DNA from 4 places in the Kitasatospora sp. YST-16 genome. Region 4 is predicted to be linked to each of the others. Evidence: riboswitches for the same ligand, from Rfam matches in the RefSeq annotation. Region 4 holds a riboswitch; each other region holds the start of a gene.
What was found. A riboswitch is a leader RNA that binds a small molecule or an ion and turns the genes downstream of it on or off. The one in region 4 is predicted to bind cyclic di-AMP.

Region 1 (7,171 bases), 490 kb from region 4:
TTCCCCCGTGCCGCGCACCGACCGGTCCCGACGCGCTTCCCCCCTGCCGCGCCGACCGGTCCCGATGCGTTTCCCCCGTGCCGCGCACCGACCGGCCCCGACGCGCTTCCTCGTGCCTCGCACTGACCGGTTCCGTCAGGCTGCCGCTCAGCCGGTGGTGACGCGTCCCGTCCCGGGTGCGCGGTCGGTGAAGGCGAGCGCGGGCAGGGCGACCGGGCGCGGCGGGACGGGGGCCTCGGCCGGCGTGGTGGTGGCGTTCCACGGCGTGCCGGCGAGCCCCGGGCCGCCGCCCTTGCCGAGCGCGACGGTCTGCGCCTGCCCGGCCGGGCGGAACAGGATCCGGGTCGGGTCGGGCGCGTCCGGGTCGAGCCACAGTTCGCTGCCGGGCGGGCCGCCGAACGCGCAGTCCAGCACCGCGATGTCGTCGGGCTTGCCGTCGCCGGTGGCCCGGAACGCCACCCCGGCCTTCCGGTAGCCGGTCAGCCGGCTGCGGCTCAGGGTGACGGCCTCGCCGGCCAGTTGGTGCTTGAGGGTGGTCACCGCGTAGTCGGACTGCCCGGCGGCGTCGATCAGCAGCCCGTCGAAGACGGTGCCCTTGTCGCGGCCGAGCGCGTGCACGGCGATGCCGCCGGCGGCGTTCCCGTACAGCACCGAGGCGGTGTAGTCGAAGTCGTTCAGGTAGGCGCCGTGCTCGATGCCCCAGCCGCCGTTGTGGTACGCCGCGTACTGGGTGACGGTGTGGTGGTGCTCGGCGTTGAGCCAGACGAAGATGCCGTTCTGCAGGTTGTTGTGCGCCAGGCAGCGTTCGAAGGTCCAGACGCCCTCGCTGGTCTCCGGCCACTCGTAGCCGGACGCGCCGGTGGCGCCCTGCACGCCGACGGCCACGCAGTCCCGGGCCGAGGAGCCCGTCCCGGCGCCGAGGCTGAAGCCGGTGAGCCGGTAGGCGCGCGGGTTGGGCTCGAAGGCGGTGCGGGAGGCGACGCAGCCGTCGTAGGCGATGTCGTTCGAGGGGCCCTGCGGGGTGCGGGTGTCGATCGGGCCGTCCCACCAGTACGCGTCCTCCCAGGTGTCGTGGGAGATGCAGCCGCGGAAGGTGATGCCGTGGCTGGCGTGCGGCACGAAGGCGTGGCTGCCGGTGTCGCGGACCACGACGCCCTCGACCACGGTGCCGCGCGAGGTGTCCAGCAGCATGTGGAAGTGCAGCCCGTACCGGCCGAGCACGGGTTCGGTGACGGGCTTGCCGTCCCAGCTGTCCTTGCCGTCGGCGCGCGGGCCGAGCCAGCGCAGGGCGGCGTGCCGGACGTCGGGCGGGCGGCTGGAGGTGAGGTGGACGTGGGCCCGGCCCTGCTCGGTGCCCTCGATCCGGACGTTGCGGCTGAGGTTGAGCACCTCGGCGCCGAAGGTCGCGCCGCCACCGGTGGCCACCCGCGGGTGGGCGTGCCGCAGCGGGCCGGTCAGGGTGACGGTGGCGCCGTCGACCCGGGCGACCGTCACCAGGTCGTAGGCGGTGGAGAAGTCCGCGGTGTCGGGCGGCGCGGTCGGGGTGACGGCCAGTTCGTCGCCGGGCTGCCAGCCGTCGGGGGCGGCGGCCAGCTTCAGCGCGGTGTCGCCGGGCCCCAGGTCGGCGGCGGCCCGGACCCAGGCGGTGCGGGGCGCGCCGTCCAGGCGCAGGTAGCCCTGGCCGGTGACCCACAGGCCGGTGTCGCTGTCGACGACGGTCATCCCGCCGCCCGCGAACCGGTGTTCGTCGACGTGCGGGAAGCGCAGGGTGTGGGTGTGCGCGGCGTCGGGGGCCAGGGCCAGGACGCCGCGGACCTCGACGTTGCCCGCGCTGGCCAGGGTCAGCGTCCGGTCGGCGGCGAACACCAGCGAGCCGCCGGGCTCCACCAGCAGCGAGCCGACCTCGGCGTCGGCGTCCAGCACCACCCGGTCGGTGATCCGCACCGCGCTGCCGGGGCCCGGCGGTTTCCCGCCCCAGCCCTTGGCGTCGGACCACTTGCGGCCGCCGGTGTCCAGCACCGGGGGCCGGGCGGAGGGCTGCGGGCTGCCGGCGGCGGGTGGTGGGGCGCCGGTGCCGTGCGGGTGGCCGGCCGGGGTGGCGGTGCCGGTCCGCGCGGCGGCGGCTCCCGCCGGTTCGTCGGCCCCGGCCAGCGACTGCCGCAGGACCACTCCCCCGCCGAGCGCCGCCGCCGTCCCGGCCGCCAGCCAGGTCAGCATCCGGCGCCGCCCGACCGGCGGGCGCCGGTGCCGTACCGGCGGCGGTTGCCGTTCCTCGTCCTGCCGCTGTTCCACCGTGGCCGCCCTTCCGGGTTCCGCCGCCCTGAGCCGTCGGGGGCAGCATAGGCAGCGCGGGCGCCGGAAAGCGGCGGATTCGGTTTCGCTTCAGCATTCTGACGTACCGTCAGGGGGGTGCGGCGGGGCGCTTCCGGTCAAGGACAGAACGCCCATACGGCGACAAATGACCCGCCCACCGGGTGACCAAACGTGAATAATCCCGCATAACTCAGCATAGTGCAGCAAAACGGGCACAAGATCACCTATCGCCTGACGTCCCGCCAGAATTCGCCGCCGCTCGCGGAGTTCGCCGAATATCCCTTGATCACCCATTCCGGCCACTGTGATGCCGGTCACGGGCATTTGCGGATTCTCCTTAATTCCGCTTAATCTCCTGCCCACGTTCGTGGACACACGGACCCAGTTCGCCCGGAACGCCGAGTCCTGCCGCCGGGCGGGTCGGCTCATGCACAACGCACCACGGCAGGGGCGGGGGAACCAGGTAAGTCGCCCCGGGCGGTCGAAGGACCGCACGGGGCTAGGGGTGAAGCCGGGCGCACCACGCGGTGCGCGCGGCCGGGCAACTCCAGCCCGAATCCGACAGCTCACCTCGCAGGCGTGGGAGAGGAACGCTTCTTCATGCTGCCCATCAGCTCCAAGCGCGCCCGCCGCCTGATCGCCACCACCGGTGTCGTCGGCATCGGGCTGTCGATCCCCTGCCTGACCGGTGGCGTCGCCTCCGCGGCGACCGTCTCCACCTGGGACAAGGTCGCGCAGTGCGAGTCCAGCGGCGACTGGGCGATCAACACCGGCAACGGCTTCTACGGCGGTCTGCAGTTCACCGCCTCCACCTGGGCCGAGTTCGGCGGCACCGCGTACGCCTCGCGCGCCGACCTCGCCACCAAGGACCAGCAGATCTCGGTCGCCGAGAAGGTCCTGGCCTCGCAGGGCCCCGGCGCCTGGCCGGTGTGCTCGATCCAGGCCGGCCTGACCAAGGGCGGTGCCGCCCCCCAGGTCGACACCTCCGGCTCCGCCTCGTCCGCCACCGCCGCGCCGTCGCAGTCGCAGACCCAGGCGCCCGCGCAGTCGCAGTCGCAGTCCGGCAGCAAGGGCAAGTCCCAGAACGGCTGGTCGCAGAACGGCTGGTCGCAGGGCAAGTCGCAGGCCCAGCCGCAGGCCGAGCAGAGCGCCCCGGCCGCCACCGCCGACCAGTCGGCCGGCACCTACACCGTCGTGGCGGGCGACTGGCTGTCCACCATCGCGCAGAGCCAGCACGTGGACGGCGGCTGGCAGAAGCTGTACGACCTCAACCGCTCGGTGCTCACCGAGGGCCCGGACATGATCTACCCGGGTCAGCAGCTCTCGCTCGGCGGCGCCGCCACCGCGCAGCAGCAGTCCGCGCCGGCCGCCACCACCTCCTCCTCCGCCAGCACCCACCAGGGCTCGTCCTGGAAGGGCGACCGCTCCTCCGCCGCCAAGTCGTCGAGCACCCCGGCCAAGTCGTCCACCGCGACCACCGCCACCGCCTCGACCAGCGCCAAGACGACCACCACCGCCACGGCCGCCACCAAGGCGACCGGCTCCAAGGCCGCGGCGATCGACTTCGCGCTGTCCAAGCTCGGCCAGGCGTACGTCTACGGCGGCACCGGCAACGGCGGCTGGGACTGCTCCGGCCTGACCCAGGCGGCGTTCCGCCAGGCCGGCATCAGCCTGCCGCGCGTCGCCGCCGACCAGGCCGACTACTCGACCCGCGTCTCGCTGGACAGCCTGCAGCCGGGCGACCTGCTGTTCTGGTCCAGCAACGGCTCCAACTCGGGCGTCTACCACGTCGCCCTGTACGTCGGTGACGGCAAGTACGTCGAGGCCGCGAACCCGCGTTCCGGCGTCCGCACCGAGACCATCGCCAACTGGGCCCCCGACTTCGCGGGCCGCGTCTGATCACCGGCACGACCGCCGCTGCCCCCGGGGACCTGGTCGGCCCCGGGGGCAGCGGCCTATCCTCGGCCGTACGAGGCCCGACGAGCCTCGACGGAGCCTCGGCAGGGGCTCGACGACCGGGGAGCAGCACCATGGCGAAAGTGACGATCACGCTGGACGCGGACCTGGCCCTGGAGGTGATGATGCGCGTCGGCGCCACCAGCCCCCAGGACGCGGTGGAACTGGTCGTCCGCGACTACCTCTCCACCGACCGCCGCACCATCGCCCGCACCGGCGGCACCCGCGACGGCGAACGCCTCCTCCCCAAGCCCCCGACCATCGAAGAGGGCTGACGCCCCGCCGGGCGGCCGCGGCCCCGCCGGTCCCGAAACCTCCACAACCTCCGCAACTGTCAAGTAACTTACTGTCTAGTAAGTTCACCGGCGAGTACCTAACCTGGGCGAACCCCCACCCCACCCAAGGGAGTTCGCTCATGGCACACCCCCTCGCCCGGGCCGCCCGCGCCGCCCGTCCGCCCGTCGAGGTGCTGCGCACCGGCGGGCGGGTCGTCGAAGCCCGGTCCGCGTACCTGGTGCCGCCGCCCGCGGACGGGGTCCTGGGCGACCTGCCGTTCCGCAACGCGCGGGAAGCGCCGGAGGCGGTGGTGGTGACGCGCCGTCAACCGGACGGCTCCTGGCGGGACGTGACGGCCCGTGAGTTCGCGGAGCAGGTCGCGGCGGTGGCCCGCGGCCTGGTCGCGGTCGGGGTCGGCCCCGGCGCGCGGATCGTGCTGATGTCGCGGACCGGGTACGAGTGGACGCTGCTGGACTTCGCCGCCTGGGCGGCCGGCGCCTGCGTGGTGCCGGTGTACCCGACGTCCGCGGTGGAGCAGGCGGAGTGGATCGTCCGGGACTCCGGCGCGGTGCTGGCGGTCGCGGAGGACGCCGGCACCGCCGAGGTGCTGACCGTGGCGATCGCCCGCACCGGCGGGACGGTGCCGCTGTGGCGGCTGGACGAGGACGCGGTCGGCGCCCTCGCCGAGCTGGGCCGCCCCGTCCCCGCCGAGGAGTTGACGCGCCGCAGACGGGCCCAGGGCCCGGACGACGAGGCCACGCTGATCTACACCTCGGGCACCACCGGCCGTCCCAAGGGCTGCCTGCTCACCCACGCCAACTTCCTCACCGAGGCGGCGAACTGCCACGCCCTGCTGGAGCCGGTGTTCGAGGAGGCGACCGGCCGGGCGCCGTGCACCCTGCTGTTCCTGCCGCTGGCGCACGTGCTGGGCCGGATGATCCAGGTGACCTGCGTGTACGGGCGGGTCCGGATCGGCCACAGCCCGTCCCTGAAACCGGCCGACCTGCGGCCGGACCTGGCCTCCTTCGGCGCGACCTTCCTGGTCGGCGTGCCCTACCTGTTCGAGAAGATCCACCAGTTGGGCCGGGCCGAGGCGCAGGCCAAGGGCGCGGTGAAGGTGTTCGACCGGGCGGCCGCGGTGGCGGTGCGCTACGCCCGGGCCGAGCTGGCCGCGGCGGACGGCGGCCGCCCGGCGCCGCTCTCGCTGCGGCTGGCGCACGGCCTGTACGACGCGCTGGTGTACCGGCGGGTGCGGGCCGCGATGGGCGGCCGGGTGCGGTACGCGATCAGCGGCGGCTCCTCGATCGACCCGGAGCTGCTGCTGTTCTTCGCCGGCGCGGGCGTGCTGGTGCACGAGGGCTACGGGCTGACCGAGAGCAGCGGCCCGTCCACGGTGAACCCGCCGCTGCGGCCGCGTCCGGGCACGGTCGGGCAGCCGGTGCCGGGCAGCGCGGTGCGGATCGCCGAGGACGGCGAGGTGCTGCTGTCCGGCGGTCAGCTCTTCGACGGCTACTACGAGTTGGGGGCGCCGCGGCCCCGGCGGCCGCACTGGTTCGCCACCGGCGACCTGGGGCGGCTGGACGAGGACGGCTACCTGACGATCACCGGCCGCAAGAAGGAGGTCCTGGTGACCTCCGGCGGCAAGAACGTCTCCCCCGGCCCGCTGGAGGACCGGCTGCGCGGCCACCCGCTGGTCGGCCAGGCCCTGGTGGTCGGCAACGGCCGCCCGTACGTGGGCGCGCTGCTCACCCTGGACCCGGAGGCGGTGGAGCGCTTCCTCGCGCTGGACCCGCCGACCCCGCCGGGCGCGCCCGACGGCGTGGACCTCTCCAGCGCCGTCCCGGTGCACCCGGCGGTGCTGGCGGCGCTCGCCGAGGCGGTGCGGGGCGTCAACGCGACGGTCTCGCGCGCCGAGTCGATCCGCCGGGCCCGGGTGGTGGCGGGCGAGTTCACCGAGGAGCGCGGCCTGCTGACGCCCTCGCTGAAGGTCCGCCGACAGGCCGTCAGCACCGCCTACCGCCGCGACCTCGAACAGCTCTACGCCTGAAAGGTACGGCCCCCGGGAGGAGCTCCTCCCGGGGGCCGTACCGACGGGGCGCCGCTCAGCCGTTGCGCGGACCGGCCCCGGTGGAGCCGCGCATCACCAGCTCGGGCTGGAACATGAACTCGGAGCGCTGCGTCGGGTTCCCGCCGACCTCCTCCAGCAGGGCGTCGACGGCGGCGGTGGCCATCGCCTCGACCGGCTGGCGGACGGTGGTCAGCGGCGGCTCGGTGAACGCTATCAGCGGCGAGTCGTCGAACCCGACCACCGAGACGTCCTGCGGCACCGTCAGCCCGCGCTGGCGCACCGCCCGGATCGCGCCGAGCGCCATCATGTCGGAGCCGCAGACGATCGCGGTGCAGCCCTTGTCGAGCAGCGCCTGGGCCGCGGCGTGCCCGCCCTCCACGCTGAACAGGGTGTGGTGGACGAGCTCCTCGGCCTGCTCGGGGGTGCGCCCGGTGAGCTGCTGCACGGCGGCCGTGAAGCCCTCGATCTTGCGCAGCACCGGCACGTACCGCTTCTGGCCGACCGCGAGGCCGATCGTCTCGTGGCCGAGCTCGACCAGGTGCTGGACGGCCATCCACA
Region 2 (7,171 bases), 2.2 Mb from region 4:
GCCGCCGGGTCGTTGCCGTCCGTCGCGTACGCCCACAGGCCCGAACGCAGCTGCCCCATCACCGCGGTGGCCTCCGCGTTGTGGCCCTGCACGTCGCCGATCACCAGCCCGACCAGGCCGTCCGGCAGCCGCAGCAGGTCGTACCAGTCGCCGCCGATCTGCATCCCCTCGGTGGACGGCAGGTAGCGCGCCGCCGAGGCGATCCCCGGCAGCACCGGCAGCGAGCGCGGCAGCATCGCCCGCTGCAGCTCGCTGGCCCGCTCGTGGTGCACGTCGTACAGCCGGGCCCGCTCCAGCGACTGCGCCAGGATGCCCGCGAACGCCGAGTACATGGTGCGGTCCTCGCGGCTGAAGGACCGCTCGGTGGCGAAGGTGATCAGGCAGGAGCCGACCTGCCGCCCGGAGGCCACCAGCGGCAGCACCGTCCAGGCGGCCGGCGCCCCCGGGCCCCGCCCCGGCCCGCCCGGCTCGCTGAACAGCGGGGTGGCCCGGGCCAGCACGTGCTCCATCACCCCGCCCGCCAGGTCGTGCAGCCGGTTCAGCTCCGCCCGGTGCGGGCCGCCGAACAGCGCGGGCGACACCGGCATCAGCCGCCCCTCGTCCACCAGGTCCAGCACCACGCCGGCCGCGCCCAGCGCCGGCCGGGCCACGTCGGTCAGCGCCGCGGTCACCTCGCGCACCGTCACCGCCCGGGACAGCGCCCTGGTCAGCGCCAGCAGCAGGGTCGAGCGGGCCCCCGCCGCCGCGGCCGCCGCGAGGCCGCCCGCCGGGCCCGGCCGCCACTCCCGCCCGGTCAGCAGCCCCGCCGTCCGCACCGGCCGCCGGTGCACGTCCAGCATCACCTCGCCGGCCTCGTCCACCTGCCAGGCCGTCCCGTCCGGCCGCACCACCCGGTACGAGATCCGGTACGGGCCGCCGACCGCCAGCGCGTCCGCCAGCGCGGCCTGCACGTCCGGCAGGTCCTCCGGGTGCACCACGTCCGCCAGGTCCGGCGCCCGCCCGGTCGCCCCCGGCGGCGGCAGGCCCACCAGCCGGTACGCCTGCGCGTCCCACAGCGTCTCGCCGGTGACCAGGTCCCGCTCGAACGCCCCGACCCCCGCCGAGCGCACCGCCAGCGACAGCAACTCGCCGTCCGGGGAAGGCAGTTCGGTGCGCGGCCCGTCCGAGGCGGGGTCGGCCGCGTGCACGTGGTCCAGCAGGTGCGCGAGCCGGTGCGCGACCACGTCGGCGAAGGTCTCCAGCAGCTCCACGTCCCGCCGCGGGACGGCCCCGCGGTGGGCCAGCGCGAGCGCCAGCGAACCCACCGGGTCCCCGTCCACCACCAGCGGCAGCACCGCCAGCGCGACCAGGCCGGTGCCCAGGCCCGCCGCCGTGTTCGGGTAGTCCGCGCTGGTCTGCTGCGGGCTCAGCAGCACCGGCTCCCGCCGCCGCAGCGCCAGCGCCGCGGGCAGCCCGCTCGCCGGGTCGACCACCCCGTACTTGCGGTGCGCCCACTCGGGCAGCTCGTGCGAGGCGGTCAGCCGCAGCATCCCGCCGCCGTCCAGCAGGTACAGCGCCGAGCCCTCGCCGGTGATCCAGGCCGGGCCCTCGGCCAGCAGCGCCGCCAGCAGTTCCGCCGCGCTCGACGCCCGGAGCAGCGCCCGCACGCACCGCAGCTCGGAACGGCTGGCGCGGCGCGGGGAGTTCCGGTCCTGGTCCATGGGAGGCGCCCGGCCCTTCCGGTCGACGTGCCAGTGCTGACCATCTTATGGACGCACCGGGCAACCGGCCGCTTTCACGACACGTCGGGCAACACGGGCATTTCCGACACCCCGCCCGGAGGCCTCACTGGCCGTCGACCTCGCCGTACCCGCGCTGCGGGCCCGCGGCGACCGGCCGCAGCGAGCGCAGCCCGCGCGCCACCGCGATCCCGCGCCGCAGCGCGCTGCCCCAGCCCTCCCGCGGCGGGGCGGCCGCCGGCCGCGCGGCACCCAGGGCGCCGTCCGGCGCCGTCCGGGGAGCGGGGATCAGCCCCGTGCCGGGCTCGATGTGCTGAGTCGCCTGCGGCATGTCCTGATCCTCCGTGCTTGTCGGCCACACCCGTGGAAGGTCTCCACGCGGTATGACTTCCCGACCGAAGGACAGTGTTACGCACCGGCGGTGTCGGAATGGTGGGGGACAGGTTGCGAAAAGGTGTGGACGGCGCGCCACCGGCGCGTTCCCACCCTGGTCGGCGCCCCCGCGGGGCTCAGGGCCCGGTCTGCTCCGCGGCGGCCCGCGCGGAGTCCTGCTCCACCGGCAGGTCCGGGGCGGAGACGGCGTCCTTCAGCGGGCCGGGACCGGTGCGGTGCTCCGGCGCGGCGTGCGCGCTGGGGGTGGCGAGGGAGGCGACCACCCCGACGGCGAGCGAGGCAAAGGCGAGCAGGCTGCGCTTCTTCATACCGTGGAGAACGCGGCAACGCCCCGGAGGTCACGCGCCTTCCGCACCGGGCCAGTTGGCCAGGCCCTCGACCAGCACCCCGGTCAGCCGCTCCAGCGTGACGTCCGTCCCCTCGGCGAGCTGGAACGCCCCCGCCGTGGTCAACGAGGCGTACCCGTGGGCCGCGGCGCGCAGCGTCCGCACCGCGTGCACCGCCTCCGAGCCCGCCAGCCCGTAGCCGCGCAGCACCGCGAACAGCACGCCCACCAGCCGCTCGGCCGCCGCGGTCAGCTCCGGGCCCGGATCCGGGTCCGGCACCTGCGGCAGCGCCGCGTACCGGAGGGGGTGGCTCAGCGCGTACCCGGCGTACGCGGCGAGCAGGGCGCGCACCGCCCCGTCCCGGGAGCGGCCGAGGACGGCGGCGGCCAGGTGGTCGGCCAGCTCCCCGGTGGTGCGGACGGCGACCAGCCGGCGCAGCTCGGGCAGGCCCCCGGGGACGTGCTTGTACAGCGAGGGGGTGGCGACGCCCGCCCTGGCGGCGACCGCGGCCAGGGTGAGCGCCTCGGCGCCGCGCTCGTCGATCAGTTCGAGGGCGTGGTCCACCACGGCGGCGGTGGAGAGTCCGGCGCGGGGCATCAGCGGGCGCTCCCGCCGGTGCCGGGCAGCTCGGCCAGGAAGGGCAGCAGGGTGTCGGCGACGGCCTGCGGGTGACCGGCCATCGGGTAGTGGCCGGCGCCCCCGATCATCACCTTGCGGCCGCGCAGCGCGGCGGCCTGCCGGTCGGCGACCAGCTCCGGCTTCGGGAAGTCCGGGTCCCGGTCGCCCATCAGCACCAGCGCGGGCACGTCGACGGCCGCGCACCAGCCGACCGGCGCCGAGTCGCCCTTCAGGTAGCCGCGCAGCGCCGCCTTGCGGGCGGGCTCGCGGAGCATCGCGGCCAGCCCGGCCCGGTAGTCCTCGAAGTCGGCGGGCCTGCTGCCGGCCGGGTAGTAGAACTTCTGCATCGTGCCCCACAGGCCGGGGAACGCGGTGACCAGCGGGGCGGCCAGGCCGAACAGCGCCTTCTGGAAGCCGTTCAGCGGCAGGTTCTCGATGAACGCGTCGATCAGCACCACGCCGCCGGTGCGCTCGGGGGCGAGCGCGGCGGCCCGGACCACGGTGGCGCCGGTGTACGAGCTGCCGACCAGGACGGCGCCGCGCAGGTCCAGGTGGGCCAGCAGGGCCGCCAGGTCCTCGGCGATCGCGGCCGGGGTGTGGTCGGTGAAGCCGGTCGAGGACTCGCCCATGCCGCGCAGGTCCATGGTGACCACCCGGTGCCCGGCGGCGCTCAGCAGCGGGGCGAGGTGGCGGTAGACGGCGCGCTTGTCGAGCATGCCGGGCAGCAGGACGACCGGGACGCCGGCGCCGGGGGCGTCGTCGTAGGCGATCCGGCCGCCGGTGACGTCGAGGTACCGGGTGGTAGTGCCGAGGGTGCTGTTCATCGCGGGCCTCCTGGCGGGCGTCCGGCGCTCCGGGCTCTCCGGGCCCGGCTGCTGCCGATAGCCATAAAGCTAAGGCTAATAGCCTTAGCCGTCAACCCCCCGCCCCGGCCCCGGTTCCCGCCACCGCCCCCCGCCCTCAGATCCCGTCCACCTTGAACGGGTCGTGCTCGGCGAGCAGCTTCTCCAGCCGGGCCTGGTCGACCCGGCTGGTGATCGCGCCCTCGTCCTGGCGGTCGCGGACCACCTTGGCCAGCGTGAACGCGGAGGTGATCACGTACAGCAGCCCGACCCCGAGGAAGGCGCGCATCCAGGCGCTGGCCGGGAGGTACGCGATCCCGAGGGCGAGCGCGGCGGTGGCGAACCCGAAGGAGGCGACGGCCTGCAGGTAGTAGGCGGAGGTGGTGCGGTGCGGCACGGATGCGGTCATGCGCCCAGGGTCCCGCCGGGGCGGGAGGAGGTCGTGAGTACGGATACTCAACCGCCCCGTCACGGTCCGTCATGTCCGAAACCGAGCACCTTGGCGAACCGTCACAAATCGCCCATAGGGCGTCAGGAAAGTTTCACTGCACCTCGGTAGGCGCTTGGAATCATGGGGTCCATAGGATTAACGTTTGATAACGCAGCGCGGTCGGCAACGCCGTAACCATGCGGCACCGTGCGCCACGCCTAATCCATCCGGACCTGCCCCCCGGGGCCGGTCCAGGAGCCGGGGAACCACGTTCCACCGGGGTGAATCGGAACGGCCCTGGGCCCGACCGTAGGAGACCTTCCACCTCCGAACCCGTCAGCTAACCCGGTCGGCGGCAGGGAAGGAAGGAGCGCGCCCCCGTGGCGTCGACCCACACCGAGAGCACCGGCACCCAGCTCCTCGACCACCCGGTCGGGACCGAGGCCGTCCGGCACCGGCTGCCCCGTCAGACCCGGACCGGCGCGCCCCTGCTGGGCGTCACCGCGATGACCGCCGCCCTCGGCGCCACCGGCCTCGCCGCCGCCCCCGCCCAGGCCGCCGCCGCGCCGGCCCCGGCCCCCGTCACCGCCGCCGACGAAGCCTCCGACGGCCTGCTCGCCGCCGACCCCGGCCTCGCCCTGGCCGCCCGCATCCTGCAGCAGGCCGACGGGCAGCGCACCGCGGTCGAAGAGTCGGCCCGGGTCGCCGCCGCGCAGGAGGCCCAGGCCAAGCGCGCCGAGCGGCAGGCCGAGGCCGAGTCCGACCGGTCCGCGCCCGCCCTGCCGGTGGCTGGGTACCGGCTGACCGCGCCGTTCGCCCAGGCCGGGGAGCACTGGGCCCACCTGCACACCGGCCTGGACTTCGCCGCCCGCACCGGCACCCCCGTCACCGCCGTCACCGGCGGCACCGTCACCTCGGCCGGCTGGTCCGGCGCCTACGGCTACCGGGTCATCCAGACCCTCCCCGACGGCACCGAGCTCTGGTACTGCCACCTCTCCCGGATCGCCACCGCCTCCGGCCCGGTCGCCCCCGGCACCGTCCTCGGCGCGGTCGGCGCCACCGGCAACGTCACCGGCCCGCACCTGCACCTCGAGGTCCGCCCCGACGGCGCCGCCCCCGTCGACCCGCTGCCCTGGCTCCGGCAGCTCGGCCTCCAGCCGTAGGGGCCGTCCTCAGCTCGCCTGGCCGGTCGGCATGACGGTGACCTGCTGGAGGTTGACGCGCGGCGGCAGGGCGGCCAGGAACCCGACCGTCCTGGCGATGTCGCCGGGAACGAGCCACTCCACCGTCTCCCTGGAACCGGCCAGCCAGTCGAGCGCGCCCCGGTCGGTGACGTGGTCCTGGAGCTCCGTCCCGACGATGCCGGGCTCGATCGTCGAGACCCGGACGTTCTTGGCGCCCAGCTCGGCCCGCAGGTGGCGCGAGAGGTGGGTGACGTAGGCCTTGGTCGCGGAGTAGACGGCGAAGGTCGGGAAGATGTTCTGCGCCGCGATCGACGAGGTGTTGACCAGGTCGGCGACGCCGCGCTCGGCCGCGGCCGCGACCAGCTGCGGGGTGAACGCGCCGATGACGTTCATCAGCCCGGAGACGTTGAGGTCGATCTGCCGCTGCCACTGGTCCACGGCCACCTCCTCGACCGGCGCCGGGAGCATCACCCCGGCGTTGTTGAACAGCAGGTCCGCGCCGCCCAGTTCGGCGGCGACCCGGTCGGCGGCCGCCCGCACCGCGGCCCGGTCGGTGACGTCCGCGGCGATCGCCAGGGCGGACCCGCCGGCCCGCTCGATCCGGTCGGCCAGCGCGGCCAGCCGCTCGGCGCGGCGGGCCAGGACGACGACCCGGGCACCGAGCCCGGCGAGCTCCTCGGCGGTGGCCTCGCCGATGCCGCTGGAGGCGCCGGTGATCACGGCGGTGCGGCCGGCCAGGGGCAGGGAGGTGAGCGTGGACATGGTGGACCTTCCTTGCAGGAAACGGGAGTTGCGGCACCGGAGGCTCCGGCCGCAGTTCCAGCAGACCAGCCCGGCGGCCCCGCGGACGGCCCCGGGCGGACCCTGCGCCGACTGGTACCGCCAGGGCCACCCACGGCCCGCCGGCGCACCTCCGCAGCCCGCACACTTGGTCCATGGAACGCAGCAGGGAAATCGCCGACTTCCTCCGCACCCGGCGCGCCGCGATCGCCCCGGAGCTGACCGGGCTGCCCGCGGACGGCCGGGTGCGGCGGGTGCCCGGTCTGCGCCGCGACGAGGTGGCCCGGCTGGCCGGCGTCAGCACCGAGTACTACACCCGCCTCGAACAGGGCCGGGCCGGGCGCCCGTCCACCGAGGTGGTCCAGGCGCTGGCCCGGGCCCTGCGGCTCGACCCCTCCGAGCGCGAGCACCTGGCCGACCTGCTGCTCCCCGCCGAGCACGCGGCCCGCCGCGCCCCGGAACGGCCGCAGCGGGTCAGGCCGGGGCTGCACCTGATGCTGGAGACCCTGGCGCACGTCCCGGCGTTCGTCCTCGGCCGGCGCACCGACGTCCTGGCCGCCAACCGCCTCGCCCGGGAGGTCCTCACCGACTTCGACGCGCTCCCGGCCACCCGCCGGAACATGGCCCGCTACTACCTGCTCGACCCGCAGGCCCGCGAACGGGTCGGCGACTGGGCGACGATCGCCGCCGAGACCGTGGCCATGCTCCGGCTGGAGGCCGGCCGCCACCCCGACGACCGCAGGCTCGCCGAGCTGATCGGCGAACTCACCCTGCGCTGCCCGGAGTTCACCACCTGGTGGAACGACCACCGGGTGCTCCGCCGCACCCACGGCGCCAAGCACTACGTCCACCCGCTGGTGGGCGACCTGCACTTCTCCTA
Region 3 (7,171 bases), 470 kb from region 4:
GCCAACGTGATCTCGGTCGGCGGCCGGATGCACACCGTCGACGAGGCCACCAAGTTCGTCGAGATCTTCCTCAACACCCCGTACAGCGGCGAGCCGCGGCACACCCGCCGGATCGAGATGCTGTCCGAGTACGAGACCACCGGCGAGCTCCCGCCGATCCCGGCGCACCACCCGCAGGGCTGAGCGGACGGGGGGACGCCCGCGCGTCCCCCCGCCCGAGGCGCCGTCAGAACCCGTGCGGCAGCCAGGGCTCCAGGCCCGAGCGGAACGCCGCCGCGGCCGGCTCCAGCGCCCCCGGCCGCAGCTCCCGCACCAGGCCCGCCGCGGCCAGCGCCGCCAGCGAACCGCCGCCCAGGTACACCGAGCCCAACTCGCGGACGTCCAGCTCCAGTTCGGCCGCCGCGTCGGTCCGCACGCAGGTGACCGGACCGCCCGGCGCGGCCGTCAGCCGCCACCGCCCCGCGTTCCACGGGCAGAACGCGTCGGTCACCTCCAGCACCACGTCCACCGCCGCCGGGTACCCCCGCGCCTCCAGCGCCGCCGGCAGGTCCACCAGCCGCACGAACAGGCCGTCCACGATCCGCGGCGCCAGGTGCCGGACGTCCGACACCAGGTGCAGCAGCGCGTCGTCCACCGGCAGGTTGTACGCCTCCACCCGCTCGGTCAGGTCCAGGTCCAGCAGGAACTCCCACAGCCGGGCGTACACCCAGGGCTGCTCCGCCTGCACCGCCCGCACCCGCACCACCCCGGCCGCGCCGCGCTCGTTCCACTCCGGCTTCACCGCGTACCGGGCGTAGCCCAGCAGTTCGCCGCCGTCCGGGTCCTCGGCCAGCACGCACTGCAGCGGCGAGTAGCCGTTCCGGTCGGCCGGCGGGTCCAGCACCGGCAGCTTCTCCCAGCCCGGCCGCCGCACCAGGGTGCCCGGCCGCCCGGTGGCCAGCCGGTCGTACAGCTCCTCGCAGCGCGCCAGCTCCGCCACCGGGTCGGCCAGCCGCAGCACCAGGCCGCCGCGCCGCTCCGGGGTGTGCACCCGGACCTTGCCGCGCAGCGCCGACACCACCGTCTTCCGGCTGCCCGGCCCGTACCCGAACCGGCCGTAGATCACCGGCTCGGACGCCGTCAGCACCGCCACCGGCTCCCCGGCCGCCCGCACGTCGTCCAACTGCCGGCGCATCAGCGCGGTCAGCGCGCCGCGCCGCCGGTGGGTCGGCAGCACGCCCACCATCGTCACCCCCGCGGCCGGCACCACCGCCCCGCCCGGCACCGCCAGCCGGAAGCTGAACGCCCCCGCCCCGCCCACCGTCCGCCCGCCCTCGCAGACCGCCAGCGAGCGCTCCACCTCGGTCAACTCCCGCCACAGCGCCCGGGCCTCCGGCGCCTCCTCGACACCGCCGAAGGCCACGTCGATCGTCCGGTACCAGCTCTCCCACTCCTCGGCGCGCAACGGACGTACGGTCAAGTCGGGGTGTCGAATCGTCATGCCGCCCTCCCTATCACCGCCCCCCACCCCCGGCGAGCGAATAACCGCCCCGCCGCCGACGTGTCCCCGGCGGCCGAAACCCGCCGGGCCCGGCACCGTCCGCTGCACCCGGTGCCACCCGCCCCGTCGACGCGGGCACCCGCGGTGGATAAGGTCGGTCCCCATGGTCGGCAGCGCGCGTCCCAGTGCGACGGGCCGGGACGGCGGACCGTCCCGCGAACCCGTGACGGCCCGGCTGCGCGCGGCGCTGTATCGGGCCCGGCGCAGGCTGCGCCGCACCGGGGTCGACTACTTCCGCGGCGACGGCGCCGACTGGTGGGCGTTCGCCGCGCTCGCCCTGCTCGTCCCGCTGCTGGTGCTGCTCAACATCCTCGTCCCGGACTGGGCCCCGCCCACCGCCCTGGTGCTGCCGGTGCTGGCCGGCGCGCTGCTGCTGCGCCCCGGCACCCTGGTGCTGCTGTACGCCGTCGCCGCCGCCGGGCTGATCACCGAGTCGCTGGTGCACACCGGCGAACAGGTGGCCAGCGAACGCCCCGAGGCGTACACCCACGGCGTCACCCCCGGCGCCGCCCTGGTGGTCGGCGCGGTCGGCGTCGCCGGACTGCTGGTCGCCCAGTTCCGCCGCCGGATCGGCGTGCCCTGGCGCGGCGGCTCCACCATGCTCTTCGACCTGCGCGAACGGATCCGGGTGCAGGGCCGCGTCCCGCACCTGCCCGACGGCTGGCACACCGACACCGCGCTCCGCCCGGCCGGCGGCCAGTCCTTCTCCGGCGACTTCATGGTCGCCGCCCGCACCGGCCCGGTGCTCGAAGTGGTGCTCGCCGACGTCTCCGGCAAGGGCATGGACGCCGGCAGCCGCGCCCTGCTGCTCTCCGGCGCCTTCGGCGGCCTGCTCGGCTCGCTGCCCGCCCACGACTTCCTGCCCGCCGCCAACGGCTACCTGCTGCGCCAGGACTGGGCCGAGGGCTTCGCCACCGCCGTCCACCTGGTGGTCGACCTGGACACCGGCGAGTACGAACTCCTCTCGGCCGGCCACCTGCCCGGCATGCACCGCCTGGCCGGAGCGGGCCACTGGGAGGTCAAGGAGGCCGAGGGCCCGCTGCTCGGCGTCTACGACGGCGCCAAGTTCGAGGGCGTGCGCGGTACTTTGGGACCCGGCGACGTGCTGATGCTGTGCACCGACGGCATGGTGGAGGTCCCCGGCCGGGACCTGGGCGAGGGCATGGACCGGCTGATGGGCGAGGCCGACCGGCTGGTCGCCACCATCCCGGCGGCCGGCCGCCCCGGGGCCGCGGTCCGGCTGATCGACAGCGTGGCCAAGCACGTCAACGACGACCGGGCGGTGCTGCTGGTCTGGCGCCGCTGAGCCCCGCCGGGGGCGCGGTCGAGCGGCGCCGGTGCGGTGGCGGGGCGGCGGCGGGGCGGTGGCCCGGAGGCGCTGCCGGGTGCGGGGGAGCGGTGTGCACGGAGTGCCCACGGAGTGTCAAACCCGGGCGTTGATCTTCGGCCAATTCCGGTGCCCGGCCCGGCCGGTGGGCCGCCGACCGGCCTGCCTGCCGGTTTGCCGCCCGGGCCGCCGCGGACCGCCTCCCGCCGACGCTCCGTCAGAACCCGTCCGCTATCGTCACGGTCGGCGGAAATCAGTCCCACCACCCGGGTTGGAGCCCCCGGCGACGGGGCAAGTCCTTTACGCAGTCCGCACGAGCGACCACACTGAGTCCGGATGGAGTGGTGGGGACACGGGGGGCAGGGGCCGGTTTCCGCCTGGAGCCGTCGGCGGTTCCGACCTGAATCCCCGCCACGAATCGAGGAAGTGAGTCCCGGTGGCCTTCTCCGTCTCCGCCCTTGTCCTGTTCGGCGTCATCGTCGCCATCTTCATCCGCAACAAGCAGATGAAGGGCGGGCACGCCATCGTCGCCGCGCTGTTCGGCTTCATGCTCAGCCAGTCGACCATGGCCGGTCCGATCCAGCAGTTCCTCAACTCGGTCTCCAAGGCCATCGCCGGCATCGCGGGCTGACGCCCCGCCGGCACCGGGGGGAGCGCGTTCCGGCGGGCGGGGGCACCCCCGTTCCGGACCAAAGTCCTGCCCGCGGGTGACCAGGGTCACCCGATCCGTCACGCCAGGTCAGCGCCCGGGCGCATACGGTGGCCGAAGTCGCCCACCGTATGTGGTTCGTGGGCGCATCGTCATGATCCCGTACGCGCACCGCAGCCCGCCGTCGGCGGAGCGTGACCTGGCGGACCGTCAGCCCCCTCCCGATCCCGGGACCGGGGCCTACCGGCGCTTGCCAGCTCCGCGAACCGTGGGTTTTGCTTCCTCCGCAGCCCGGACATCGGCCGGGCTGGCCGCCGAGCGGAACGCCTAGTCCTGCCGCCGCCCGGTGCCGACCAGAGACCACGCCACGGCAGGAGCGGGGGAACCACAGGTAGTACGCCGGACCCGGAACGCACGGGGACGGCTCGGGGTGAAGCCGCGGAGACCGCGGCCGGGCAACTCTCGCCCGAACCCGACAGCTCACCTCGCAGGCGTCGGAGAGGAACAGCTTCATGTCCGCTCAGGGCAAGCACCGCAAGCCGCGCCTGGCCACCGTCGTCCGCATCGCCATCGCCGCCGGCGTCGCCGGCGCCGCGGTCGGCCTCCCGGTCACCGCCGCCTCCGCGCACACCGCCGACCAGCACGACGGCGGCCGCCAGTGGGCCAACGTCTCGGTCGACGCCACTCCCGTCGCCGACACCACCGGCTCCGCCGCCCAGCAGGCCGCCGAGACCTACAAGGTCGCCTCCGGCGACACCCTCTCCAAGATTGCCGCCGCGAAGAACGTGGACGGCGGCTGGGAGAAGCTCTACCAGGACAACCGCTCGGTCATCGGCGGCAACCCGAACCTGATCTACCCGGGCCAGCAGCTGACCGTCAACGGCCAGGCCGCCGCGGCGACTTCGTCCGCCCCGGCCGCCTCCTCCTCGGACGCCGCGGCCCCCGCCGCCGCCCCGAAGACCTCGACCAAGTCGAGCAGCACCGGCACCGCGAAGGCCAAGGCGCAGACCCAGACGCAGACCCAGGCCCCGACCCAGAAGTCGGCGTCCTCGTCCTCCTCCTCGTCCGCCGCGAAGTCGTCGACCGCCACCACCTCCGGCAGCTCCGCCGCGAGCTCCTCCTCCGGCTACGTCGCCCCCGCGCCGGGCAGCGTCACCACCGGTTACAAGGTGGCGGGCTCCAACTGGTCCAGCGGCTACCACACCGGCATCGACTTCCCGGTCTCCACCGGCACCAGCCTCAAGGCCGTCGCCAACGGCACCGTGGTCTCGGCCGGCAACGGCGGCGCCTACGGCAACCAGGTCGTCATCAAGCTCGCCGACGGCAAGTACGCCCAGTACGCGCACCTCTCCTCGATCTCCGTCTCGGCCGGCCAGTCCGTGACGGCGGGACAGCAGATCGGCCTGTCCGGCGCCACCGGCAACGTCACCGGCCCGCACCTGCACTTCGAGATCCGCACCACCCCGGACTACGGCTCCGACATCGACCCGGTCGCCTACCTGGCCGCCCACGGCGTCAACGTCTGACCCCCGGCACCACACCCCCGAAGGCCCCGCGCTCGGCTGCGCGGGGCCTTCGGGCCGTCCGGGGGCCGGGACGGAGGGGATCCGGGGCCGGGACGGAGGGGAGGGGCCGCCCGCGGGCGGGGAACGGCGAAGGCCCCGACCGCGTCGCGGTCGGGGCCTTGTCGTGGAGCGGGTGACGAGAATCGAACTCGCGTGACCAGTTTGGAAGACTGGGGCTCTACCATTGAGCTACACCCGCAGGGAAGCGCCCCGCCACCGCAGCGGTGGTGAGGACGGCCCCAGCGTACCTGGTCGGGTCGGTGGATTGCACACTCCTTCCCCGTTGTCGGCTCGCCGATATCGCCCCGGTCGGGGGCGGGTCGACGTGTACTCTTCTGCTCGGCACCACGGGGTGTGGCGCAGTTTGGTAGCGCGTCCGCTTTGGGAGCGGAAGGCCGTCGGTTCGAATCCGGTCACCCCGACCGTGTGCGGCAGGGTCTCGTCGGCGGCGGGGCCCTGTTGTCGTTGCGGCCCGGCGCCGCCGTCCCCGCTCCCGTCCGCACCCAGGTGCCGGGCACAGTCGCTTTCGTGGTACCGGTAGGATGGACCGCTGGCGGTAGTACGGACAGCATTGCAGCCCCAACCGCCTATCGCCCTGACCGCAAGCCCCCTAGGAGACCCAACCGTGAAGAGCGCCGTCGAGACTCTGAACCCCACTCGGGTTCGACTCACCGTCGAGGTGCCCTTCGAGGAGCTCAAGCCCAGCCTCGACGCGGCGTACAAGAAGATCAACCAGCAGGTCACCGTTCCGGGCTTCCGCAAGGGCAAGATCCCGAACAAGGTGATCGACCAGCGCTTCGGTCGTGGCGCGGTGCTGGAGGAGGCCGTCAACGACGCGCTTCCGCGCTTCTACACGCAGGCCGTCGACGAGGGCCAGATCGACGTGCTGGGCCAGCCCGACATCACCGACATCGAGGGTGTCGAGAACCTGGCCGACGGCGGGGACCTCAAGTTCACCGCCGAGGTCGACGTGCGCCCCGAGGTCACCCTCCCCGAGTTCGCCGAGATCGAGGTCGTCGTCGACCCGGTCGTGGTCGGCGACGAGGACGTCGAGAAGTCCCTCGAGCAGCTGCGCGAGCGCTTCGCCTCCGTCAAGGACGTCGAGCGCGCCGCCACCGAGAACGACATCGTGGTGGTCGACCTGGAGGCCAAGGTCGACGGCGAGGTGCCGGAGGACGGCACCGCCACCGGCGTGAGCTACGAGATCGGCTCCGGCCGCCTGCTGGACGGCATCGACGAGGCCGTGGTCGGCCTGTCCGCCGGCGAGTCCAAGACCTTCACCACCACCCTCAAGGGCGGCACCCAGGTCGGCAAGGACTCCGAGGTCACCGTCACCGTGACCACCGTCCAGGAGAAGGAACTCCCGGAGCTGGACGACGAGTTCGCGCAGCTGGCGAGCGAGTTCGACACCCTGGAGGAGCTCCGTGCCGACTCCGTCAAGCGCCTGGAGCGCATGAAGGAGTTCGACCAGGCCACCCAGGCCCAGGAGAAGGTCCTCGACGAGCTGCTCGCGCGGGTCGAGATGGAGTACCCGGAGAAGCTGCTCGCGGACGAGATCGGCACCCGCAAGCACAACCTGGAGCACCACCAGCTGGAGCCGATGGGCCTGACCCTCGACACCTACCTCGCCTCCCAGGACAAGTCCCGCGAGGACTACGAGAAGGAGACCGAGGAGCAGGCGAAGAAGGGCATCAAGACCCAGTTCGTGCTGGACCAGATCGTCAAGAACGAGGAGCTGGGCGTCAACCAGGAGGAGCTCACCGAGCACCTCATCCGCCGCGCCGCCGGCTCCGGCCTGACCCCGGACCAGTTCGCCCAGCAGGTCGTCCAGGGCGGCCAGGTGCAGCTGCTGGTCGGCGAGGTCGCCCGCGGCAAGGCGCTGGCCCTGGTGGTCGAGGCCGCCAAGGTGACCGACACCAACGGCGAGACCGTCTCCTTCGAGGACGACGAGGAGGAGACCACCGAGGCTGCCGAGGCCACCGAGGCCGCCGCGGAGGAGACCACCGAGAAGTCCGCCGAGGCCTGAGCCTCGTGACCGTCGGCCACCGACGGGACGTCTGACCGGGAACGGGCCCGGACACCGCACGGTG
Region 4 (7,171 bases):
GCGCACGCCGCGCCGGCCCAGCCGAACAAGGACGAGGTCAAGGCGCAGGTCGACAAGCTGCTCGAGGAGCAGGAGCAGTCGGCCGAGAAGTACAACGGCGCCAAGGAGCGGGCCGACCAGCTGCGCAAGCAGGCCGACGACCTGCAGGACCAGGTGGCCCGCGGCCAGGAGCAGCTGACCGAGCTGGCTTCCGGGCTGGCGGCGGTGGCCGGCGACCAGTACCGGCAGGGCGGCGTCGACCCGTCGATGCAGCTGATGCTCTCCTCTGACCCGGACCACTACCTCACCCAGGCCACCTCCTTCGGGCAGGCGGCCAGCACCCAGGCCGAGACGCTCAAGTCGCTCAAGGACCAGCAGCGCCGCCTGGACCAGCAGAAGCAGGAGGCCGCCCAGGTCCTGCACGAGCTGGACAGCCAGACCCAGGCGCTCAACGACGCCAAGAACGACGTGCAGAGCAAGCTCGCCGAGGCGCAGAAGCTGCTCTCCAAGCTGAACGCCGCGGACCGCGCCGCGATCCTCCAGGGCTCCGGCGGCACCGCCTCGCGCAGCGCGGACCGGATCGACCCGAAGAGCCTGCCGCCGGCCAGCGGCTACGCGGCGACCGCGGTGGCGGCCGCGCTCAGCAAGCAGGGTTCGGCGTACGTGTGGGGCGCCACCGGCTCCAGCACCTTCGACTGCTCCGGCCTGATGGTGTGGGCGTACAAGCAGGCCGGGGTCTCGCTGCCGCGCACCTCGCAGGACCAGGGCAGCTACGGCACCAACGTGGGCACCGACTGGCACAACGCGCAGCCCGGCGACCTGGTCGTCTACTACGGCGACCGGCACCACGTCGGCATGTACATCGGCAACGGCCTGGTGGTGCACGCGCCGCGCACCGGTGACGTGGTGAAGACGATGAAGGTCGACACCCTGCCGATCTCGACCATCCGCCGGGTCTGAGCGAGCGGGCCTGACGGCCCGACGAATCGGACAAACGCCCCACTGGGCAACAATTGACGCACCGTGACACGCCCGGGCGGGTCGGAATCACCCTGTGATTCGAGACACGCCCGGGTGTGGTGTTTCCCGGGTGAATGGCGGGAAACGCTGTGCTCGGGGTAAGGAATCGATCACGTTCGGTCAGATTTACCGGGGTGTTTGATTCAGAATCAGATTTTTTTCCGACAAGGATTTGAACGGATCACGGATCGGTTACTAGGGTCGTGCCTCGACCACCGCAGTGTCGATCGCCCAAGGGGGGCGGCGGCGGAGGTCGCCGCCGAGTCCGTGACGCAGCGGGCAGACCGTCAACACCGGGTCTGCCGACGGGGATACCCCTGCGGGGGTGCTGTCGAACGGAGCCGGGGAACCATGTTCCCCCGGGGTGAATCGGCGCCCGGTCGACCGCCGCGCGCGGTCGGTGAAGCGCCGTAGGGCATCTCTTCCGGCCCGAACCCGTCAGCTCACCCGGTAGGCGGTGTGAGGAAGAAGGAGTCCGCCTTCGTGGCGTCCCATCGCCGTCCCAAGCCCGTCGGCCGTGCCCGGGTCTCGATTCTCACTGCCACCGCCGCCGCTGCCGTGGCGCTGTCCGCCCAGAGCGGCGCGCACGCCGACCCGGCGCCGACCAAGGACCAGGTCAAGGCCCAGGTCGACGAGCTCAACGAGCAGGCCGAGGTCAAGACCGAGGCGCTGAACGCCTCGGTCGAGAAGCAGCAGGCGCTGCAGCAGCAGGTCGGCCAGCTCCAGGACCAGCTCGCCCGCCAGCAGGAGCACGTCACCACCGCCCGCGAGGCGCTGGCCGGCATCGCCGCCGAGCAGTACCGCACCGGCAGCATGCCGCAGACCATGCAGCTGATGCTCTCCAGCAGCCCGGACGCCTTCCTCGGCCAGGCCGGCGCGCTGAACGCGGTCGGCTCCACCCAGGCCGACCTGCTGAAGACCTTCAAGGACGAGCAGGCGCAGCTCGACGCGCAGCGCAAGGAGGCCGAGTCCAAGCTCGCCGAACTGGACACCACCACCAAGGCCCTCAAGGCCGACAAGGAGGACGTCCAGGCGAAGCTGGCCAAGGCCCAGGACCTGCTCAACACGCTGACCCAGCAGGAGCGCGAGCAGCTCGCCGCCGCCGAGGCCAAGGCCGCCGACGACGCCAGGGCGAAGGCCGACGCCGCCCAGCAGTCGCAGCGGGCCTCCCGCGACACCACCCGGGTCGAGCTGAACGCCCCGGCGTCCTCCAGCTTCTCGGGCAACGCGGTCGGCGCGGCCGTCTCCAAGCTCGGCAGCTGGTACTCGTACGGCGCGGCCGGTCCGAGCACCTTCGACTGCTCCGGGCTGATGCAGTGGGCCTACAAGCAGGCCGGCGTGTCGATCCCGCGCACCTCGCAGGCGCAGGCCGGGGCCGGCACCAGCCTGGGCACCGACATCTCCAAGGCCCGCCCGGGCGACCTGATCATCTACTACGGCGACCAGCACCACGTCGGGATGTACGTCGGCAACGGGCAGATCATCCACGCCCCGCACACCGGCGCGCAGGTCCGCTACGAGTCGGCGACGGTCATGCCGATCAACCGGATCGTCCGGATCTGACGCTCCGTCGGAGCCGTCGGCCCGGTACCCCGCACGGGGTGCCGGGCCGTTTCCGTTCGGGTGTCCGATTCATGGTCAAATATTCGGTGCTGTCGGGGTTTGGACTGGATCGATCCGACTCGCTAACCTCTGCCCCCGGGCCCCCGCGAGGACGGCCGTCCGACCGCGGACGGCGGCGGAGGCCGGTCGCAGAACGGAGCCGTCGCGCGTGTCCGTGCCCCGCCGCACCCCACTGCCCGGCGTCCAGCGCCTCGCCCGGGCCCTGGCGCTCACCGCCGCCGCCACCAGCGCGCTCGGCCTGACCGTCGGCGGCGCGCACGCCGACCCCGCGCCGACCAAGGACCAGGTCAAGGCGCAGGTCGACCAGCTCTACGAGGAGGCCGAGCGGGCCTCCGAGCAGTACAACGCCGCGCTGGAGCAGCAGCGCCGGCTGCAGGCCGAGGCCGGCACCCTGCAGGACCAGGTCGCCGCCGGGCAGGACGAGCTGAACCGGCTGCGCGGCGACCTGGGCGCCGTCGCCGCCGCCCAGTACCGGGCCCAGGGCATCGACCCCGCGGTCCGGCTGATGCTGGACCAGGACCCGGCCGGCTACCTCACCGGCGCCCGCTCGCTCGAACAGGCCACCGCCCGGCAGGGCGACCGGCTGCGCGACGTGGCCGAGCGGGCGCGCCGGCTCGACGAGCGGCGGCACGAGGCCGGCGCCAAGCTCACCGAGCTCGAACAGGCCCGGCAGCGGCTGGCCGCCGCCAAGGACGACGTCCGCGAACGGCTGGCCCGGGCCCAGCGGCTGCTGAACGGCCTCGCCCCCGCCGACCGGGCCGGGATCGCGGCCGACGACGCCCGGGCCGCCCGGCAGCGCGCCACCCGCGGCACCGACCGGATCGACCTCGGCGACCAGCCGCCCTCCTCCGACCGGGCCGCCGCCGCGCTGGCCGCCGCCGTCTCGAGGATCGGCTCCCCGTACGTCTACGGATCGACCGGCCCCGGCACCTTCGACTGCTCCGGTCTGATGTACTGGTCATGGCGGCAGGCCGGAGTGACCCTGCCGCGGACCTCGCAGGAACAGGCCTCGGCCGGCCGGCGGGTGAGCCTCGCCGAAGCCCGGCCCGGAGACCTGGTGATCTTCTTCAACGACAGGCACCACGTCGGCATGTACGCCGGCGGGGGCGTCGTCGTGCACGCGCCCCACCCCGGCGCCCGGGTCCGCTACGAGAGCGTCAGCGCGATGCCGGTCAGCTCGGTGGTGCGGATCTGAGCCTCGTCGACGAACCCCTGGTCACCGACCTGACGACGGCCGCCGGGCCGCCGCGGGCCGGTGCTCCGCTGTCCCGGCGGGCCGCCCTGCTGCTGGCCGCCGCCGGGGCCACCCAGCTGTCGCTGCCCCTGCTGCGGCCCGGCCGCCCGGCCCCCGCCGCGCCCGCCGCGGCGCCCCCGGGCTGCGGGAGACCGCCGTCCGGCTGCTCGGGCAGCGGGCCCGGGCGGTGGCCGGGCGGGACACCGCCGCGCTGCTGGCGGTCTCCGCGGACGGCTCCGAGGAGGCCGACCGGGACCTGCTGGCCCGGACCGCCGGGCTGCGCTTCGCCGAGTACACGCTGCGGCTGACCTCCTTCGCCGAGCCGCCGGCCGACGCGGACCGGGTGCGGGTCGGCGCCGAGCTGGGCTACCGGCTGGCCGGGGTGGACGACTACCCGGCGCTGCTGGAGCGGCAGGTCGAGCTGGTGCGGGAGGCGGACGGCTGGCGGGTGGCCCGGGAGACGGCGACCGGCGCGGCCGCGCCCTGGGACCTGGGCACCGTCCGGGCCGCGGACGGCCGGCACAGCCTGGTGCTCGGCCTCGGCGAGGGGGCGGAACTGGCCGCGCTGGCCGAGCTGGCCGACCGCGCGGTGCCCGCCGTGGAGGCGGTCTGGGGCCCGTTCGCGGGCCGGCTGCTGCTCGAACTGCCGCTCACCGAGCAGCAGTTCGCCCGCCGGATGGACGTCTCCGCGGACGCCTACCAGGGCATAGCCGCGGTCACCCTGGCGGTCGGCGGCGCCCCCGTGCACACCCCCGCCGACCGGATCGTGGTCAACCCCGACGCCTACCGGCAGCTCAGCGAGCTCGGCCGCCGGGTGGTGGTCACCCACGAGGCCACCCACGTCGCCACCCGGGCCGACACCAGGTCCTGGACGCCGCTGTGGCTCTCCGAGGGCGTCGCCGACTACACCGGCTACCGGGACACCGGGCGCACCGTCCGGCAGATCGCCCCCGAGCTGGCCAAGGACGTCCAGGCCGGCCGGATGCCCGCCGCGCTGCCCGCCGACGAGGCGTTCGCGGCCGGGGCGGCCGGCATCGCCCAGGCCTACGAGCTGGCCTGGCTGGCCTGCGACCTGATCGCCCGCCGGTACGGGCAGGACCGGCTGGTGGCGTTCTACCGCACCGTCGGGGCCTTCGGCGAGGGCGGTCTCGAACGCGCCATGAAGGCCCAACTCGGCATCGGGGTCGCGGAGTTCACCAAGGACTGGACGGCCGAGGTGGCCAAGCTCCGGAGCTGAGCGCCGCCCCCGCGTCAGGCGGCGAGCGCTCCTGTGCCGTCTTGCCCCACCGCTTGGTGGCGGCCGCCCCCGCGTCAGGCGGCGAGCGCCCGCTCCAGGCCGGCCGCGTCCAGGAACGCGGTGTGGGTGCCCGCGACGGTGCAGGTGTACGCGCCGGCCACCGCGCCGGCCCGCATGCACTCCTCCACCGGGCGGCCCGCCAGCCGCCGGTGCAGGAAGCCGGAGACGAAGGCGTCGCCCGCGCCGTTGCTGTCCACGACCGGGGCGCCCGGGTCGACGGTCGGGAAGTGCCGGGGCGCGGCGTCCTCGCGGGTGAGCAGGAAGGCGCCGTCCGCGCCCGCGGTGGCCACCACCAGCTCGGCCCGGCCCCGGGCCAGCACCGCGCGCATCGCCGCCTCCGGGCGGCCGCCGAGGCCCGCCGCGGAGAGGAACACCAGGTCCGAGCGGAGGGCGTAGTGCAGGTGGTGCTCGTTGACGCCGTCCCAGGCGTGCAGGTCGGTGGAGCTGCTGCGGCCCAGGCGCTCGATGTCCGGGTACATGTCCCGGTTGACGCCGGTGATCGACAGGTGGACGTGCGCCGAGCGCTCCAGCAGCGGCAGCCAGAACTCGCGCGGCAGCCGGGCGTCCGCCGGGTGCCGGCCGTCGTAGAAGGAGAACCGCAGGCCGTCCCGGTCGACCAGGTTGACGCTGCGCGGGGTGCCGGCCGGGGCGGGCAGGTGGCTGAAGTCCAGGCCGCGGCGGGCGTACTCGGCGAGGATCAGGGCGCCCTGCGGGTCGTCGCCGAGGAAGTCGGCGAACTTGGTGCGCAGGCCGAGCGCCAGGCAGGCCAGGGCCACGCCGTTGCCGGTGTGCGCGGGGTAGTCCAGCACCGGGAGCACGCCCACCGAGTCGCGGCCCGGGGGGACCTCCAGCCGGTCCACCCGCACGATGGTGTCCACGCCGACGCCGCCGACGATCAGGATGTCGTAGTCGATCATCCGGCGATGGTGGCAGCCCGGAAGCCACCCCTGCAAGAGTTTTCAGAAACTTGCAAGGGTGCTTCGGGGGAGTCGGAGCGCCTCCGGAGGACGGAGCCGGAGGTCAGGGGCGGTCGGCCGGGGTCAGCTCGTCCAGCAGGTCCTGCTCGTAGGCGATGCCCGGCCGCACCGGGTACTGCGGGGTGGCCTGCCCGGCCGGCAGCACCACCGTGGTCAGCGCCTCCCGGTGCCGGGTCGAGCGCCACAGCCGGTACGCCGACAGCACCGTGCACACCACCAGCAGCAGGTTGCGGGCGGTCAGCACCAGGATGCCGCTCAGCTGGCTGTGGTTCACCGCGCCGAACATCACCGGGAACTCCAGCGTGGTCAGCGCCGCCGCCACCAGCACCGGCACCGCCACCGGCCGCTGGCTGCTGCCGCGCACCGTCAGGCAGACCGCGACCAGGCCGACCACCCAGATCAGGTACTGCGGGGAGATCACCCGGCTGGTCGTGACGAAGATCAGCAGCGCGCACAGCGCCGCGTCGAAGGTGGTCGCCGCCGTCCAGCGGGCCGCCCGCAGCCGCCACACCAGCAGCCAGCCGAAGCCCAGCACCGACAGCCCGACCATCACCTTGGAGATCACCGGCACCCACGGCCCGAGGAACTCCGTCGAGCCGTAGTTCATCGTCACGGTGCCGTGCCAGGACCCCGCCAGCCGGGCGAAGTGCAGCGGCAGAGCGCCCACCGACTCGATCTCGATGCCGCGCTCCGACTGGAACTTCAGGAACTCGAACGCCCCGTTCATGCCCGCCGTCAGCAGGAAGCCCAGCGCGGCCGCGAACGCCACCGCCGAGGTCCACGCCCGCCTGGTCCGCCGGCCGCGCGGCGAACCGATCAGCGCCAGCAGCGGCCACACCTTCAGCAGCCCGCCCAGGCCCAGCAGCACCCCGCTCAGCGCCGGCCGCCGCAGCATCACCAGCAGGCCCGCGACCGCCAGCGCCGTCACGATGATGTCGTAGCGGCAGTACGCCGTCGGCCCCAGCAGCGGCACGCCCGCCACCCAGTACCAGCCGCCCAGGTAGCTGCGGCCCCGGCGGACGCCCGCGCGCATCAGCAGCG

Region 1: another riboswitch for cyclic di-AMP. It lies ahead of OU787_RS34530 (transglycosylase family protein); the one in region 4 lies ahead of OU787_RS07900 (C40 family peptidase).
Region 2: another riboswitch for cyclic di-AMP. It lies ahead of OU787_RS17910 (M23 family metallopeptidase); the one in region 4 lies ahead of OU787_RS07900 (C40 family peptidase).
Region 3: another riboswitch for cyclic di-AMP. It lies ahead of OU787_RS10020 (M23 family metallopeptidase); the one in region 4 lies ahead of OU787_RS07900 (C40 family peptidase).

What each region holds. Positions count from the first base shown of each region.
Region 1 covers NZ_CP113837.1:1,243,541-1,250,711, forward strand. Annotated here, with positions in the region: gene OU787_RS05665 (hypothetical protein) at 148-2,292, opposite strand; cyclic di-AMP (ydaO/yuaA leader) riboswitch at 2,739-2,908, shown strand; gene OU787_RS34530 (transglycosylase family protein) at 2,914-4,212, shown strand; gene OU787_RS05680 (hypothetical protein) at 4,344-4,544, shown strand; gene OU787_RS05685 (AMP-dependent synthetase/ligase) at 4,685-6,592, shown strand; gene OU787_RS05690 (LacI family DNA-binding transcriptional regulator) at 6,648-7,171, opposite strand, start outside.
Region 2 covers NZ_CP113837.1:3,891,594-3,898,764, forward strand. Annotated here, with positions in the region: gene OU787_RS17880 (SpoIIE family protein phosphatase) at 1-1,700, opposite strand, end outside; gene OU787_RS17885 (hypothetical protein) at 1,825-2,049, opposite strand; gene OU787_RS17890 (hypothetical protein) at 2,228-2,419, opposite strand; gene OU787_RS17895 (TetR-like C-terminal domain-containing protein) at 2,450-3,034, opposite strand; gene OU787_RS17900 (alpha/beta fold hydrolase) at 3,034-3,879, opposite strand; gene OU787_RS17905 (YiaA/YiaB family inner membrane protein) at 4,016-4,306, opposite strand; cyclic di-AMP (ydaO/yuaA leader) riboswitch at 4,533-4,697, shown strand; gene OU787_RS17910 (M23 family metallopeptidase) at 4,708-5,490, shown strand; gene OU787_RS17915 (SDR family oxidoreductase) at 5,500-6,273, opposite strand; gene OU787_RS17920 (helix-turn-helix domain-containing protein) at 6,447-7,171, shown strand, end outside.
Region 3 covers NZ_CP113837.1:2,209,418-2,216,588, reverse strand. Annotated here, with positions in the region: gene OU787_RS10040 (ribose-5-phosphate isomerase) at 1-183, shown strand, start outside; gene OU787_RS10035 (GNAT family N-acetyltransferase) at 227-1,480, opposite strand; gene OU787_RS10030 (PP2C family protein-serine/threonine phosphatase) at 1,644-2,846, shown strand; gene OU787_RS10025 (hypothetical protein) at 3,304-3,498, shown strand; cyclic di-AMP (ydaO/yuaA leader) riboswitch at 3,904-4,023, shown strand; gene OU787_RS10020 (M23 family metallopeptidase) at 4,029-5,042, shown strand; tRNA gene OU787_RS10015 (tRNA-Gly) at 5,207-5,280, opposite strand; tRNA gene OU787_RS10010 (tRNA-Pro) at 5,430-5,503, shown strand; gene tig (trigger factor) at 5,707-7,107, shown strand.
Region 4 covers NZ_CP113837.1:1,737,291-1,744,461, reverse strand. Annotated here, with positions in the region: gene OU787_RS07905 (C40 family peptidase) at 1-939, shown strand, start outside; cyclic di-AMP (ydaO/yuaA leader) riboswitch at 1,316-1,472, shown strand; gene OU787_RS07900 (C40 family peptidase) at 1,483-2,562, shown strand; gene OU787_RS07895 (C40 family peptidase) at 2,771-3,817, shown strand; gene OU787_RS07890 (hypothetical protein) at 4,044-5,093, shown strand; gene OU787_RS07885 (carbohydrate kinase family protein) at 5,168-6,070, opposite strand; gene OU787_RS07880 (glycosyltransferase family 87 protein) at 6,174-7,171, opposite strand, start outside.